2 regions of the Streptomyces sp. PTL18 genome follow, and region 1 is predicted to be linked to the other one. Evidence: predicted binding sites of a transcription regulator. Region 1 holds the regulator's gene; the other holds the start of a gene.
The links. The regulator HspR, encoded in region 1, represses chaperone genes until heat shock. The targets are predictions, from matches to a motif close to TTGAGNNNNNNNNNCTCAA.

Region 1 (8,237 bases):
TTGTACACGCTCATGTACTGCTCACCGGAGACGATCCGCTGCACCGCGTCCAGCGCCGCGTCCTGCCCGGTCACCGGCGGGATCTTGCTGGCGCCCGCCTCCTTCAGCGCTTCGATGACGGCGCCGGCCATGCCGTCGTTCGCGGAGTAGACCGCGGCGATGTTGCCCAGGCCGACAGCCTGGATCGCCTGCGCCATGTTCGCCTTGGCGTTCTCCGGCTTCCAGTCCTTGGTGTCGTAGGACTTGACGATGTTGACCTTGCCCTGGAGCTCGCTGAGCGCGCCCTCCTTGAACTGCGCCGCGTTCGGGTCGGTGGGCGAGCCGTTCATCATGACGATCTTGCTGCTCGACGCCTTGGCTCCGAGCGCGTCCGTGAGGGCGCGGCCCTGGACCTGGCCGACCAGTTCGTTGTCGAAGGAGATGTACGCGTCGATCGGGCCCTGGGCGAGACGGTCGTAGGCGATGACCGGGATGCCCGCGTCCTTGGCCTTCTGCACGCCGGGCGCGATGGCCTTGGCGTCGACCGCGTCCACCAGCAGCACGTCCACCTTGTCGGCGATCATCTGGTCGAGCTGCTTGCTCTGCGTGGCCGGGTCGGCGTCGGCGTTGGCGTAGACGACCTTGCCCTTGTTGTCGGTGAGGGAGGCGACCTGCTTCTTGATGATGGGGTAGTCGAACTTGTCGTACCGCGGGTTCTCCTTCTCGGGCAAAAGGAGACCGACCGTGATGTCGTTGCCCTTCTTCGGCGTGGCGGAGCTGCTGCTGCCGCCGACTCCGTCGATGACCCCGCACGCGGCGAGCGAGACGGCCGACGCCGAGGCGGCCAGGGCCATGGCGGTACGACGCACAGCGGTCCTACGGGTGGTACGAGCAATCACATCAGGTGCCTTCCGGGCGAGGGAGCAGCGTTGCGACCCAGGTGGCTGAAAGCCAACGCGGGGACGGTACGCAGCGTCAAGAACTACGGGTTAACGAGATGGCAACAGGATCACTGTGCGAGTCAAGTGAAAACCAAGGGAGCGTCGCGTGGCGGCACTCCGCCCCTGCCCGCCTGATGCGAATTCAGTCCGTCACCTGGCGCGATCGGTACCTGACACAAGGTCAACCAGCCGACGGATCTCAGCGCTTCGGTAAATTTCCATGAAACGTGATCTTCGTCACGCATCCACAAGTGGGTGTCGAACGTCCGGCTCCCCGAAGAGTCAGCGAAAAGTAAAGTTCCTGTACAGCCTCTCCCTCGTCCCACGGGTCGTGATCACGGATGCCTTGCCGCGTCCCGATCCGATCAGAGGGCCGAATAAACCCAGCCAGACGACGCACGACCGCCGCGGCGGCCACCGCCGTCGTGCCCGCCAACGAGTCGTCCGGCAGCCCCGCCAGGGCCCGGCCGCCTCTCGGACCTGCCCCCGCCCGCCGCCCCGAAGCTCACCGGCTCCGGCACGGCGAAGGGGCCCGCGCTGCGCCGCGGGCCCCTTCGCCGTCGGGTGTTCCCCTCAGTCCTGCTGCTGCCGCTTCGGGCGCCACACCACCAGCGCGCTGGTCTGCTGCACCTCCTGGTACGGCACCAGGTCGCGGCGGTAGGAGGCGTGGACGGCCGCCTCGCGCTGACGCATCGCCGCCGCCGCGCCGTCGAGCGCGGCCTGAAGTTCCGCGACACGGGACTGGAGCGCGGCGACCTGGTTCTCCAGTTCGATGATGCGCTTGATGCCGGCCAGATTGATGCCCTCGTCCTGCGACAACTGCTGAACCTGGCGGAGCAGTTCGATGTCGCGGGCCGAGTAGCGCCGGCCCCGGCCCGCGGTGCGGTCCGGGGACACGAGCCCCAGGCGGTCGTACTGGCGCAGCGTCTGCGGGTGCAGTCCGGAGAGCTGGGCCGCCACCGAGATGACGTAGACCGGCGTGTCCTCGGTCAGCTCATACGGGTTGCGTCGACGGCCGTCCATCGCATCATGCTCCCTTCGCGGCCTGGAACAGCTCCGCCCGCGGGTCCTCGCCCGCGGTTGCCTCGCGATACGCCTCCAGCGCGTCACGAGCCTTCCCCGACAGGTCCTTCGGGACACTCACCTCCACGGTGACCAGCAGGTCGCCGCGGGTGCCGTCCTTGCGGACCGCGCCCTTTCCACGGGCGCGCATAGTACGCCCGTTCGGGGTGCCGGGGGGCAGCTTCAGCGTCACCGGGGGCCCGCCGAGGGTGGGCACCCGGATGTCGGCACCGAGCGCCGCCTCCGCGAACGTCACCGGCACGGTCACCGTGAGGTTGTCGTCCTTGCGGCCGAAGACGGGGTGCGGATTGACGTGCACGACCACGTACAGGTCGCCGGCCAGGCCGCCCCGCTCGCCGGGTGCGCCCTTGCCGCGCAGCCGGATGCGCTGCCCGTCGGACACGCCCGCCGGGATGCGCACCTGCATCGTCCGGGACGACTTGGCCCGGCCGCTGCCCTTGCAGACCTCGCACGGGTGCTCCGCGATCAGCCCGCGCCCCTTGCAGTCCGGGCACGGGTCGGTCAGCGAGAAGCCGCCGCCCGAGCCGCGCGCCACCTGCCCGGTGCCGACGCAGGTCGGGCACACGCGCGGTGTGCCGTTCTGGTCGCCGGTGCCCGAACAGGCCTTGCACGGTGACTGCGAGGACATGCGCAGCGGCACGGTCGCGCCGTCCACCGCCTCCATGAAGCTCAGTGTGACCTCGGACTCGATGTCCTGGCCGCGCCGGGGCTGGGTACGCGTGCCCGCGCCGCCGCCGCGGTTGAACAGGCCCCCGAAGACGTCACCGAGACCGCCGCCGAAGCCACCCCCGGCGCCGCCCTGGCCGCCGAAGAGGTCGCCCAGGTCGAAGTTGAAGGAGCCGCCCGCCCCGGGACCGGGACGGAACCCGCCGTTGCCGAACAGGGCGCGGGCCTCGTCGTACTCCTTGCGCTTCTTGGGATCGCCGAGGACGTCGTTCGCCTCGGAGATCTCCTTGAAACGTTCCTCCGCCTTGGCGTTCCCCTTGTTGGCGTCCGGGTGGTACTCGCGGGCGAGCTTCCGGTACGCCTTCTTGATCTCGGCCTCGGTGGCGTCCTTGGGGACGCCGAGGACCTTGTAGTAGTCCTTCTCGATGAAGTCCTTGGTGCTCATCCCCGACGTCCCTCCTTCCCTGTGCCTTCGTGGTGTACGTCAGCCCTCGTCCGGGCCACCGTTCTCCTTGTCGTCGCCCGCCTCGGTCGTCTCCTCGGCCTTGACCGTCTGCGCCCCCGGCTGCGGCTCGGCGACGGCCACCCGCGCGGGGCGGATGGTGCGCTCGCCGAAGCGATACCCGGGCTGCAGAATCGCCACGCACGTCGTCTCCGTGACGTCCGGCGCGTAGCTGTGCATCAGGGCCTCGTGGATGGTCGGGTCGAAGGGCTCGCCCTCCTTGCCGAACTGCTGCAGACCCATCTTCGCCGCGACGGTCTCCAGCGACTCGGCGACGGACTTGAAACCGCCCACCAATTCGCCGTGTTCGCGTGCGCGGCCGATGTCGTCGAGCACGGGCAGGAGCTCGGTCAGGAGGTTGGCGACGGCCATCTCCTTGACCGCGATCCGGTCGCGCTCGACGCGGCGGCGGTAGTTCTGGTACTCGGCCTGGAGTCGCTGGAGGTCCATCGTGCGCTCGCCCAGCGCCGTGCGCACCTGGTCCAGCTGCGCCACCAGACCGGCGTTGTTGTCGCTTGCGTCCCCCGCCGGGGCCGCCGCCTCCTCCGAAGAGGGGGAGGCGGCCTGCGGCTCGGCGTCATCAGGGGTGGCGCCGGAGGGGACGTCAGGCTTCTCCTCGAAGCCCGGGGTCTCCTCCGTCACGCGGCACCGTCCTTCCGCTCGTCGTCGACGATCTCGGCGTCCACCACGTCGTCGTCGGCCTTGGCCTCACCGGCACCGGCCGAGGCACCGCCGGCGGCGGCCTGCGCGGCCTGGGCGTCGGCGTACATGGCCTGGCCCAGCTTCTGGGAGACGGCCGCGACCTTCTCGGTGGCGGAGCGGATCTCGGCCGTGTCCTCGCCCTTGAGCTTCTCCTTCAGCTCGGCGACGGCGGACTCGACCTCGGTCCTGATCTCGCCCGGGACCTTGTCCTCGTTGTCCTTGAGGAACTTCTCGGTCTGGTAGACGAGCTGCTCGCCCTGGTTGCGGGCCTCGGCGGCCTCGCGGCGCTTGTGGTCCTCCTCCGCGTAGCGCTCGGCCTCCTCGCGCATGCGGTCGACCTCTTCCTTCGGGAGCGAGGAGCCGCCGGTGACGGTCATCTTCTGCTCCTTGCCGGTGCCGAGGTCCTTCGCCGTGACGTGCATGATGCCGTTGGCGTCGATGTCGAAGGAGACCTCGATCTGCGGGACGCCACGGGGCGCCGGCGGCAGACCGGTCAGCTCGAACATGCCGAGCTTCTTGTTGTACGCCGCGATCTCGCGCTCGCCCTGGTAGACCTGGATCTGCACGGACGGCTGGTTGTCCTCCGCCGTGGTGAAGATCTCCGAACGCTTCGTCGGGATCGTGGTGTTGCGCTCGATCAGCTTGGTCATGATGCCGCCCTTGGTCTCGATACCGAGGGACAGCGGGGTCACGTCGAGGAGCAGGACGTCCTTGACCTCGCCCTTGAGGACACCGGCCTGGAGCGAGGCGCCGATGGCGACGACCTCGTCCGGGTTCACGCCCTTGTTGGCCTCCTTGCCGCCGGTCAGCTCCTTGACGAGCTCGGCGACCGCGGGCATACGGGTGGAGCCACCGACGAGCACGACGTGGTCGATCTCGTTGATGGAGATGCCGGCGTCCTTGATGACGTTGTGGAAGGGCGTCTTGCACCGCTCCAGCAGGTCGGCCGTCAGCTGCTGGAACTGCGCCCGGGTGAGCTTCTCGTCCAGGTGCAGCGGACCCTCGGCGGAGGCGGTGATGTAGGGCAGGTTGATCGAGGTCTCGGTGGAGGAGGACAGCTCGATCTTGGCCTTCTCGGCAGCCTCACGCAGACGCTGCAGGGCCATCTTGTCCTTGGACAGGTCCACGCCGTGACCGGACTGGAACTGCTTGACCAGGTAGTCGACGATGCGCTGGTCCCAGTCGTCGCCACCGAGGTGGTTGTCACCGTTGGTGGCCTTCACCTCGACGACGCCGTCGCCGATCTCCAGGAGGGACACGTCGAAGGTGCCGCCACCGAGGTCGAAGACAAGGATGGTCTGGTCGTCCTTGTCGAGGCCGTAGGCCAGGGCGGCGGCGGTCGGCTCGTTGACGATGCGGAGCACGTTCAGGCCGGCGATCTCGCCGGCCTCCTTGGTGGCCTGCCGCTCGGAGTCGTTGAAGTACGCCGGGACGGTGATGACCGCGTCGGTCACCTTCTCGCCCAGGTACGCCTCGGCGTCCCGCTTCAGCTTCTGCAGGATGAACGCGGAGATCTGCTGCGGGTTGAAGTCCTTCCCGTCCAGGGAGATCTTCCAGTCGGTGCCCATGTGGCGCTTCACCGAGCGGATGGTCCGGTCCACGTTCGTGACCGCCTGGCGCTTGGCGACCTCGCCGACCAGCACCTCGCCGTTCTTGGCGAAGGCGACGACGGACGGCGTGGTCCTGGCACCCTCGGCGTTGGTGATGACGGTGGGCTCGCCGCCCTCCAGAACGCTGACGACGGAGTTAGTCGTGCCCAGGTCGATGCCGACCGCACGTGCCATGGTGAATCCTCCAGCTGACTTGAGTGGAACAGGCTCAAGGATGCACGAGGGTCGACTCGGCGTCAACAGAGCTGAGTCGGTCGGACTCAACTTTCATCCGGCGTCACACGGCAACCGGGGAATCACCGCAGGTGGCGTGGGGTGCGCGGAGCACCGAGAGGCGTGCGACTCCTGCGGGACCGGCCGGCGGAGCCGGCGCCCCGGCCGGCAGCGTTCACCCCGGCGCGACGCCGGGCCCCTCCCGCCGACCCGGCAGCGCGGGTGGCGGCGCCGCCACCGGCCACCGGCCGAAAGGCGGCACACGTCCGCGAACGTCACCCCCGGCGACCAGCGGGGACCAGGGAAAAGAGCGCTTTTCTGCGCTCTTCCCGGCTCACCCTGCTTCATCCCCCTGTGTCATCCCCACCGATCCCCACCGATGATGCACCGCCCTCGCTGACGGCCCACAGCCAGGCCAGTCCGCTCACCGCCCCGTCGATCTCCCGGGCGCACCCGTACAGCTCCTGCCGGGGCCTGCCCCAGGGGTCCCGGATGTCGTCCTCGTCCGGGGGGACCGGGGCCCCGGTCCCCCGGCGGGCGGCCGCGACCGCCACAACGGCGTCGAAACCGCCCACACCCCCGTCCTCCGCGTCCGCGAGCCGCACGAACTCCCTCAGCGTGAAGCAGCGCCGCATGGCCGACGGCGCGAGCCGCACCGCCGCCTCCCGATGCTCCCGCGCGAGCCCCAGGACCAGCGCTGCCCCCTCGACGAGCTGTGCGGTGAGCGGGCGGGAGGCGAAGCCGGAGCCGTCCCCGCCCAGTTCCTCCAGCACCGCTCTGGTCGCGCTCTCCATACGGGAGCGGTGCCACGCCTCGGTGCCGGCACTCTCCGGCCGCAGGGCGGAGCCGGGCGGAAGCCTCGCCGCCAGCAGCCGCTCGGCCAGGACCGATCGGTGCACGTTGCCGGTACAGATGAACAGGACCCGGGTCATCTCTCACCGGGCACACGGGTTCCCGCGGACGCGGGCACGCCCCGCCGGGGAACCGACGCGCGGGGGGCCGGCAGTTCCCCCTGACCACCGTGGTCCGCGGTACCGAAGGCGCTGTAGGTGCCGTAACTGCCGTAGTGACCGCCCATGGGAACCGGAGCCATGCTGAAGACCGTGCCGAGGACCCGGACGCCCACCCGCTCCAGCGACTCCGCGGCGGCGCGTACCTGGTCGCGGCTGGTCTTCGCGGCGCGCACGACGAGCAGCGCACCCTGCGTGAGCGAGGCGAGCCCCACGGTGTCGGCGACCGGCAGCAGCGGCGCGGTGTCGACGATCACCGCCTGGTAGCTGTCCGCCAGCTCGCGCAACGTCTCCTCCATGCGTGCCGAGGCGAGCAGCTCCGTGGGGTTCGGCGGTACGGCACCGCTCGCGAGTACCGCCAGACCGTCGGCGGCCTGTTGCATCACGTCCTCGGTACGGGCCTGTCCGATGAGCACCGTGGTCAGACCGGCGTCCTGCACGAGGCCGAAGGTCTGGGCCACACACGGGCGGCGCAGGTCGGCGTCCACCAGGCAGGTGGACACGCCCGCCTCGGCGAGCGACAGGGCGAGGTTCACCGCGGTGTTGGTCTTGCCCTCACCGGGCACGGAACTCGTCACCGCGATGATCCGCGGCGGGTCGTCGACCTGGGAGAACTGCAGGTTCGTGCGCAGCTTGCGGAAGGCCTCGGCACGCTTGGAGTGCCCCTCGGCGCTGACGAGCGGCCGTTTGGGAGCGTTCTTGTCGTACGGGATGGCGCCGAGAGCGGGCAGGGCGGTGAACTCCCCCAGGGCCTCGCTCGTCTTGAACGTCGTGTCGAGGACCTCGCGCAGGGCGACGAGTCCGGCACCGAGCAGGAGGCCACCGAGCACACCCGCGGCCAGGTTGAGCAGCGGGCGCGGCGAGACGGGAGCGGTGGGGGCGACGGCCTCCTGGGTGATCCCCAGTGAGACGGGTGAGACGGACGCGGTGTCGCCCTTGCGGCTCTTCCTGCTCTGCGTCGGGCCGACCGGGTGCTTGGGCGTCTCCAACTGCTCGACGACCGAACCGAACCGCTGCGCCACGGCGTTGGCGATGTGCGCGGCCCGGTCGGGCACGGTGTCCCGGACGGTGATGTCGATGAGCACGGTGTTGAGCGGGGCGGTCGCCGTGATCCGGGACGCCAGCTCCTCCGGCGTGGTGTGCAGCCGCAACTTCTTCACCACCGGCTCCGTCACCTGGCGGGTCGTCACGATGGCGGCGTACGACTGCACGCGCGCCTGGGAAAAGCTCTGCCCCTGGTTGAGCTGTGCGGTGTCCTCCCCGGAGCGGGTGGCGACGAAGAGCTGGGTCCTCGCCTCGTAGACGGGGGTGCTCAAGCTCGTCGCGGCGAGCGCCGCACCGACCGCGAGAACGAGACAGACCACGACGGTCGGCCAACGTCTGGCAAGAGCCTTCAGGAATCCGTGGAGATCCAAGCTGCACCCCTCATAGAACCGAGGGAACCGCCCTTTTAAGGGCATTACGTCCCCAAATGCATGAAGCAGACCATAGGGACTCGGACAGCCGAAGGGAGGTAGCCACCCCCATGTCG
Region 2 (8,237 bases), on a different contig from region 1:
GGAGCGCGAGGACTCGGGGGCCGCGGTGAAGCCGACCTGGTTGTTGATGACGATGTGGACCGTGCCGCCGGTGCGGTAGCCGCGCAGCTGGGACATGTTCAGGGTCTCGGCCACCACGCCCTGGCCCGCGAAGGCCGCGTCGCCGTGGATCGCCACCGGCAGGACCGTGAAGTCCGTACCGCCCTTGTTGATGATGTCCTGCTTGGCGCGGCTGATGCCCTCGATGACCGGGTCGACCGTCTCCAGGTGGGACGGGTTCGCGGCCAGCGAGACCGTGATCTGCTCGCCGTCCAGGCCGGTGAAGGTGCCCTGGGCGCCCAGGTGGTACTTCACGTCGCCGGAGCCGTGCATCGACTTCGGGTCGAGGTTGCCCTCGAACTCGCGGAAGATCTGCGCGTACGACTTGCCGACGATGTTCGCCAGCACGTTCAGGCGGCCGCGGTGGGCCATGCCGATGACGACCTCGTCCAGGCGGGACTCGGCCGCCGAGTCGATCACCGCGTCGAGCAGCGGGATGACGGACTCGCCGCCCTCGAGGGAGAAGCGCTTCTGGCCGACGTACTTCGTCTGCAGGAAGGTCTCGAAGGCCTCCGCCGCGTTCAGCCGGCGCAGGATGCGCAGCTGCTCCTCGCGCTCCGGCTTGGTGTGCGGGCGCTCCACGCGGTCCTGGATCCACTTGCGCTGCTTGGGGTCCTGGATGTGCATGTACTCGATGCCGGTGGTGCGGCAGTACGAGTCGCGGAGCACGCCGAGGATGTCGCGCAGCTTCATCATCGACTTGCCGGCGAAGCCGCCGACGGCGAACTCGCGCTCCAGGTCCCACAGGGTGAGACCGTGCTCGGTGATGTCCAGGTCGGGGTGCTTGCGCTGCTGGTACTCCAGCGGGTCGGTGTCGGCCATGACGTGGCCGCGGACCCGGTAGGAGTGGATCAGCTCGAAGACGCGGGCGGCCTTGGTGACGTCGTCGTCGTGGCTGGCGTCGATGTCCTTGAGCCAGCGGACCGGCTCGTAGGGGATGCGCAGGGCCTCGAAGATCTCGTCGTAGAAGCGGTTCTCGCCGAGGAGGAGGTTCGCGACGACGCGCAGGAACTCGCCGGAGGCGGCGCCCTGGATCACCCGGTGGTCGTAGGTCGACGTGAGCGTCATGACCTTGGAGACGCCGAGCTTGTTCAGGGTGTCCTGGGAGGTGCCCTGGAACTCCGCGGGGTAGTCCATGGAGCCGACACCCATGATCACGGACTGGCCGGGCATCAGGCGCGGCACGGAGTGGACGGTGCCGAGGCCGCCGGGGTTCGTCAGGGAGACGGTGACGCCGGTGAAGTCGTTCATCGTCAGCTTGCCGTCGCGGGCGCGGCGGACGATGTCCTCGTAGGCCTGCCAGAACTCGAAGAAGTTCAGCGTCTCGGCCTTCTTGATCGCCGCGACGACGAGCTGGCGGTCGCCGTTGGGCTTGACCAGGTCGATGGCGAGGCCGAGGTTGACGTGGTCCGGCTTGACGAGGGTGGGCTTGCCGTCCTTCTCCGCGAACGACCAGTTCATCGACGGCATCGCCTTGATGGCCTGGACCATGGCGTAGCCGATGAGGTGCGTGAAGGAGATCTTCCCGCCGCGGGCGCGCTTGAGGTGGTTGTTGATGACGATGCGGTTGTCGAAGAGCAGCTTCACCGGGACCGCGCGCACGGACGTGGCCGTGGGGATCTCCAGGGAGGCGTTCATGTTCTTCGCGACGGCGGCGGCGGGGCCGCGCAGCGTCACCAGTTCGGGGCCGGCGGGGGCCTCGGACACGGGCTCGTCCTTCGTGGGCTGGGCGGGGGCCGCGGCGGGCTTCGCGGCGGCGGGTGCGGCGGGCTTGGCCGCGGCGGGAGCGGCGGCCGGGGCGGGCTTCGCCGGAGCCGGCGCGGCGGCCGGCCGGGGAGCGGCGGCCGGGGCCTGCGGTGCGGCGGGCGCGGCCTGCGCCGCCTGGGGCGCCGTGGTGGTCTCCGCGGCCCCCGCGACCGCGGTACCCGACGGAGCCGAGGAGGCGGCTGCGGCGGCCCCCGGCTTGTAGTCGGCGAAGAAGTCCCACCAGGCGCGGTCTACCGAATTCGGGTCCTGGAGGTACTGCTGATAGATCTCGTCGACGAGCCACTCGTTGGGACCGAACGCGGCTGCGGGGTTCTTCCCGGCTTGGTCGTCGGTCGAGAGGTTCGAGTTACTGGGGGACTGTGGCGACACGGCGGCAACCGCCCTCTTCCGCTTCACAAGGTGATTGGACAGCGGGAATAAAGGCTACGCCTCCAAGACCGCGAAGGTCAGGTCGGGCCCGTTCATCGTCGCGTAAGTCACATCGAAAAGTGCGTTTCAGGGGTTGAAATGGCGGGAAACAAGCGTGGTTCCGGTTGTGGGCGGGTGCGACGACCCGGACCCGGCGCGGGGAGTGCGCGGGCCTCTGCCTGATCACACGTGTCCGGCTGCGCGGACAGGCGTGGATCTTGTTGTTCCACTTCGAACTTTACGTCAACTCGGCAGGGACGGCTCTCCCGGAAGGGTGACCTGGATCCGGCAGCCCCGCTGGGATTCGGCCACCCCGATCCGGCCACCGTGGAGATCCACCACCCAGCGGGCGATCGCCAGGCCGAGGCCCGTGCCTCCGTCGCTGCCGGGCCCGTGCGGCCGGTTCACCGCGCCGCGGTTGAAGCGTTCGAACACCCGGTGCCACTCCGACTGGGGGATGCCGGGGCCCTCGTCCAGCACCTCCAGCTCCAGCGAGTCGGGGGTGGGGCCGCGCCGGGCCCTCACCGTGACCCGGCCGTGCGGCGGGCTGTGCTTGACCGCGTTGTCGATCAGGTTGGCGACGACCTGGTGGATGCGCTCCGGGTCCGCGTGCGCGGTCAGCTCCGGGGGGGAGACGTCGAGGTGCAGATGGACGTCCGTACGGGTGTGGTTGCCGGAGCCCGAGGCGATGCCCGCGCGAGCGGAGGACACCATCTGGGCCTCCTTGAGGACGCCCGAGAGGTACGGCCACACCTCGAAGCGACGTCTCCTCAGCGGGACGACGCCGTTGTCCAGGCGGGAGAGGTCCAGCAGGGTCTCGACCAGGCGGCCGAGGCGCTCGGTCTGCTTCAGCGCCGTGCGCATGGTCTCCGGATCCGCCTCGGTGACCCCGTCGACGATGTTCTCCAGCACCGCGCGCAGGCCCGCGATGGGGGTGCGCAGCTCGTGCGAGACGTTCGCCACCAGCTCCTTGCGCTGGCTGTCCTGGGCCTCCAGCTCGTCGGCCATCAGGTTGATCGTCTGGGCCAGGTCGCCCAGCTCGTCCCGGCGGTTGTCCCGCACACGACGGCTGTAGTCGCCGTGCGAGATCGACCGGGCCACCGCGTTCATCTCGTCCAGCGGGGCGGTGAGCGAGTGCGCCACGAACTGCGTGATCAGCAGGGTGGCGATCATCGAGAACACCGTGATGAACCGCAGCTCGGTGGCGGTGCGTACCGCGATCATCAGCAGGCCCGTGGTGATGAACACCGAGATGACGACCAGCGCGCCCAGCTTGGTCTTGATCGAGAACGGGCGAACGCCGCCCCAGGGCTCCCCGGGGCTCCTCCGTGCGGCCGACCGCCCGTGACTCATGGCGTCGGGGTCTCCAGCGCGTAGCCGACACCGTGCACGGTCCGGATGCGCTCCGCGCCGATCTTCCGCCGCAGCGCCTTGATGTGGCTGTCCACGGTGCGGGTGCCGGAGGCGTCCGCCCAGTCCCACACCTCGGCGAGCAGCTGCTCGCGGGAGAGTACGGCGCGCGGCGTGTTGGCCAGGCACACCAGCAGATCGAACTCGGTGGGCGTCAGATGGACGTCCTCGCTGCGCACCCGCACCCGGCGCTGTGCGTGGTCGATCTCCAGTTCGCCGAGGCGCAGTATGCCGGTGCGGGGAGTCGCGGCGGCCAGCGCCGCCCGCTCCACCCGGCGCAGCAGCACGTGCACGCGCGCCGCGAGTTCGCGCATCGAGAAAGGCTTGGTCATGTAGTCGTCCGCGCCGACGCCGAGTCCGACCAGCATGTCCGTCTCGTCGTCGCGCGCGGTGAGCATCAGCACCGGCACCGGGCGCTGGGCCTGCACGCGCCGGCAGACCTCCAGGCCGTCGAAGCCCGGCAGCATGATGTCGAGGATCAGCAGGTCGGGCTGCCAGGCCTCCGCCGTGTCGACCGCCGCCGGACCGTCACCTGCCGTTTGCACGAGGAATCCCTCCGCGCGCAGACGGGTGGCGATGGCGTCGACGATCGTCTGGTCGTCCTCGACCACCAGGACGCGCCGTTGGGCGCCCGGGGTCGCCGTCGTGCCGTTGTGGGAGGTGTGTGTCTGCTCCATCGCCCGCCCCTGGGGTTGCTTTCCGGAATCCGTGGGGTGATCCCATGACTGCGTTTGACGCTTGAATGATCCGCGCCAGGGAAGCAGCGTACGGGGAGTTACCGCCGGTCGGCTATCCAGGTCCGATCGCGAGGTGCACGACGTCCGGAACGCCCCGGGCAACGGGGACCTCTTCGGTACGCACCTGTTGGAACCCGGCATTCCAGAGGGTTCCTTCAAATTCCGGGGACGGCGCGGCCGACCACACCGCGAGCACGCCGCCGGGTCTCAACGCCCTTGCACAGCTTGCGAGTCCGGCCGCCGAGTAGAGGCTGCCGTTGTCGTCCGTGACCGTCCAGGCGGGCCCGTTGTCGATGTCCAGGCACAGTGCGTCATACGTGTCCGATGTCTCATTGACGTGGGCGAGGAGGTCGGCTTCCACGATGCGGGTGCGCGGATCGGTGAGCGCCTCGGCGGACAGCGCGGCCAGGGGGCCGGCGAGGTGCCAGTCGATGACGGCGCGTTCGCGTTCGACGACGGTGATGCGCCCCCAGCGGGGGTCGGCCGCCGCGTGCGCGAGCGAGAAACCGACGCCGAGTCCGCCGATCAGCACGCTCGGGTCCGGGCGGCCGTCCAGGGCGTGCGAAGCGGCCTCCACCAGCAGCCGTTCCGAGCGCCCGTCGGAGGTGTCCATCAGGAAACAGCCGTTGGCGATGATCTGCAGCAGCTCACCGTGGCGCCGCAGCACGACCTCGCCGTGCGGGCCCTCACGACGGTCCAGGACCATGGGGGTGGCGTCGGTGTCGCCGGTGTCGTCGGTGTCGTACGGATGAGGCATGGGCCACATTCTGGTGACGGGCGGGGTGCGGGACGACGCATTTTCCTCCCCGCGGCCGGACGCGCCGCCGCCGGCGGCCGACCGTCGTGCGCGACCGCACCGGACGCGGAAACCGCCTGAGAAGTTGCTTTGAATCACGCCCTCGGGTGGCGTCGGTCATAGACAGCGACCGGCGTGGCGCGAAGGGTGGAGCGGGACGGAAGGAGCGCCGCACCTTGGAACGTACGGTCTCGGCCGACGCCACGCTCACGCCCACCGGGACGGGCGCGCCGCTTCTGGACGGCATGCCGCGCCAGCGCACCGCGCCGCCGCCCGTCGCGCCCCCGGTCCCGCTGCCGGTGCGGTGGACGGCCCCGCGCCTGCTCGAGCTGCTGCCGGGCCCCGAGCGGGCACCGTTCACCTTCGGATACGCCGCCGTGCTGCTGGTGACCTCCCTGTTCGCCCGGTACGCCGATCCGTCGCTGGTGAACGCCCTGTACCGGGGATCCAGCACGGACGTCGCACATCTGACGCGCAGTCCGGTGGTGGTGCTGCTGGCCAGCGCGCTGTGGATCGCCGGCGGGATGATGTCGTACTACGCGCTCGTCTTCCTGGTCGTGCTGACGGCGCTGGAGCGGCGCATAGGCGGCGCGCGCACGGCGGTCGTCTTTCTGCTCGGCCATGTGCTCGCGACGCTGGGCACCGAGGTCCCGGTCGGCCTCGCGGTGCTGGCGGGGCATCTGCCGGACAGTTCCCTGCACCGCCTCGACTACGGCATCAGCTTCGGCGTGGCGGCGAGTCTGGGCGCGCTGACGGGGGTGCTGCGGCCGTCGCTGCGCTGGACGGTGCTGATCGTGTTCACCGCGCTACTCCTGCAGGACCTGGCCGAGTTCACGGACCCGCTGAGCAACTGGGGCCACCTGCTGGCGCTGGCGATCGGCGTCGGGACCTGGCCGCTGGTACGGCGCTGGGCCCTGACGGGGGCCGCAGCCGCGCCGACGAGCTGACCCGGCGCCGCTCCGTGCCCGGCCACAGCGGTCGCCCCAACTGATCGCCCAGAGCGAACAGTAGGTGGGGAACAATCGAATCCTCTCGTGCATTGAGTCACCACAGCTCAACTTGACTGCCGAAGGGGAGATCATGGCTTCGACGTCCACACCGCTCACCCTGCCTGTGCTGCCGCTCGACGGCGAGGTTGTCCTGCCCGGCATGGTGGTCCCGCTGGACCTGAGCGACTCCGAGGTGCGCGCTGCGGTGGAGGCCGCCCAGGCGGCCGCCCGCTCGGAGCCCGGAAAGCCCAGGGTCCTGCTCGTTCCACGCATCGACGGCACCTACGCCGCCAACGGCGTCCTCGGCACCGTCGAGCAGGTCGGCCGGCTCGCGGACGGCGACCCGGGGGCGCTCATCCGCGGCGTGGGACGGGTGAGGATCGGTGCGGGCACCACCGGGCCCGGCGCGGCGCTGTGGGTCGAGGGGACACGCATCGACGAGACGGTTCCCGACCCGCTGCCCGGCCACGTCGCCGAACTCGTCAAGGAGTACAAGGCCGTCGTCGCCGGCTGGCTGAAGAAGCGCGGCGCCTGGCAGGTCGTCGACCGTGTCCAGGCCATCGACGACGTCTCCGCGCTCGCCGACAACTCCGGCTACTCGCCCTTCCTCACCATCGAACAGAAGGTCGAACTGCTGGAGACCACCGACCCGGTGGCCCGGCTGAAGCTCGCCACCCGGCAGCTGCGCGACCACCTCGCCGAGCAGGAGGTCGCCGAGTCCATCGCCAAGGACGTCCAGGAGGGCGTCGACAAGCAGCAGCGCGAGTTCCTGCTGCGCCGCCAGCTCGAAGCCGTCCGCAAGGAGCTGCGCGAGCTGAACGGCGACACCGCCGAGGGCGAGGAGTCCGACGACTACCGCGCCCGCGTGGAGGCCGCCGACCTCCCCGAGAAGGTCCGCGAGGCCGCCCTCAAGGAGGTCGACAAGTTCGAGCGCACCAGCGACCAGTCGCCCGAGGTCTCCTGGATCCGCACCTGGCTGGACACCGTCCTCGAGATGCCGTGGAACGAGCACACCGAGGACGCCTACGACATCCGTGGCGCCAAGGAGATCCTCGACGCCGAGCACGCGGGCCTTGAGGACGTGAAGGAGCGCATCACCGAGTACCTGGCGGTGCGCAAGCGGCGCGCCGACCGGGGGCTCGGCGTCGTGGGCGGCCGCCGCGGGGGTGCCGTGCTCGCGCTCGTCGGCCCGCCCGGCGTCGGCAAGACCAGCCTCGGCGAGTCCGTCGCGCACGCCATGGGCCGCACGTTCGTCCGCGTCGCCCTCGGCGGCGTCCGCGACGAGGCCGAGATCCGCGGCCACCGGCGCACGTATGTCGGCGCGCTGCCCGGCCGTGTCGTCCGCGCCATCAAGGAGGCCGGGTCCATGAACCCGGTCGTCCTGCTCGACGAGATCGACAAGGTGGGCTCCGACTTCCGCGGCGACCCGGCCGCGGCCCTGCTGGAGGTGCTGGACCCGGCGCAGAACCACACCTTCCGCGACCACTACCTGGAGGTCGAACTCGACCTGTCGGACGTGGTGTTCCTGGCCACGGCCAACGTCCTGGAGGCCATCCCGGAGGCGCTGGCCGACCGCATGGACATCGTCCGCCTGGACGGCTACACCGAGGACGAGAAGGTCGTCATCGCCCGTGACCACCTGCTCCCGCGCCAGCTGGAGCGGGCCGGCCTGAACAAGGACGAGGTCACGATCGAGGAGGCCGCGCTGCGCAGGCTCGCCGGCGAGTACACGCGCGAGGCGGGCGTGCGCACCCTGGAGCGGTCCATCGCGCGGCTGCTGCGCAAGGTCGCCGCCCAGCACGAACTCGGCGAACGGGAGCTGCCCTTCACGGTCCGGGACGAGGACCTGCGCGGACTGCTCGGACGCCCGCACCACGTGCCCGAGTCCGCCCAGGACCCGGCCGAGCGGCGCACCGCGGTCCCGGGTGTGGCGACCGGCCTCGCGGTCACCGGAGCGGGCGGCGACGTGCTGTACGTCGAGGCCTCGCTGGCCGACCCGGAGACGGGCGCGGCGGGCGTGACCCTGACCGGTCAGCTCGGCGACGTGATGAA

Region 2: the regulator HspR is predicted to act here: its motif matches at 6,236-6,254, upstream of lon (endopeptidase La).

What each region holds. Positions count from the first base shown of each region.
Region 1 covers NZ_JCAJZO010000020.1:93,093-101,329, forward strand. The annotation lists gene AC5WS8_RS29470 (sugar ABC transporter substrate-binding protein) at 1-848, opposite strand, end outside; gene AC5WS8_RS29475 (heat shock protein transcriptional repressor HspR) at 1,494-1,943, opposite strand; gene dnaJ (molecular chaperone DnaJ) at 1,948-3,114, opposite strand; gene grpE (nucleotide exchange factor GrpE) at 3,154-3,813, opposite strand; gene dnaK (molecular chaperone DnaK) at 3,810-5,657, opposite strand; gene AC5WS8_RS29495 (arsenate reductase/protein-tyrosine-phosphatase family protein) at 6,041-6,628, opposite strand; gene AC5WS8_RS29500 (tyrosine-protein kinase domain-containing protein) at 6,625-8,121, opposite strand.
Region 2 covers NZ_JCAJZO010000009.1:79,032-87,268, reverse strand. The annotation lists gene AC5WS8_RS19025 (multifunctional oxoglutarate decarboxylase/oxoglutarate dehydrogenase thiamine pyrophosphate-binding subunit/dihydrolipoyllysine-residue succinyltransferase subunit) at 1-2,214, opposite strand, end outside; gene AC5WS8_RS19020 (HAMP domain-containing sensor histidine kinase) at 2,497-3,606, opposite strand; gene AC5WS8_RS19015 (response regulator transcription factor) at 3,603-4,340, opposite strand; gene AC5WS8_RS19010 (spermidine synthase family protein) at 4,453-5,157, opposite strand; gene AC5WS8_RS19005 (rhomboid-like protein) at 5,373-6,143, shown strand; gene lon (endopeptidase La) at 6,277-8,237, shown strand, end outside.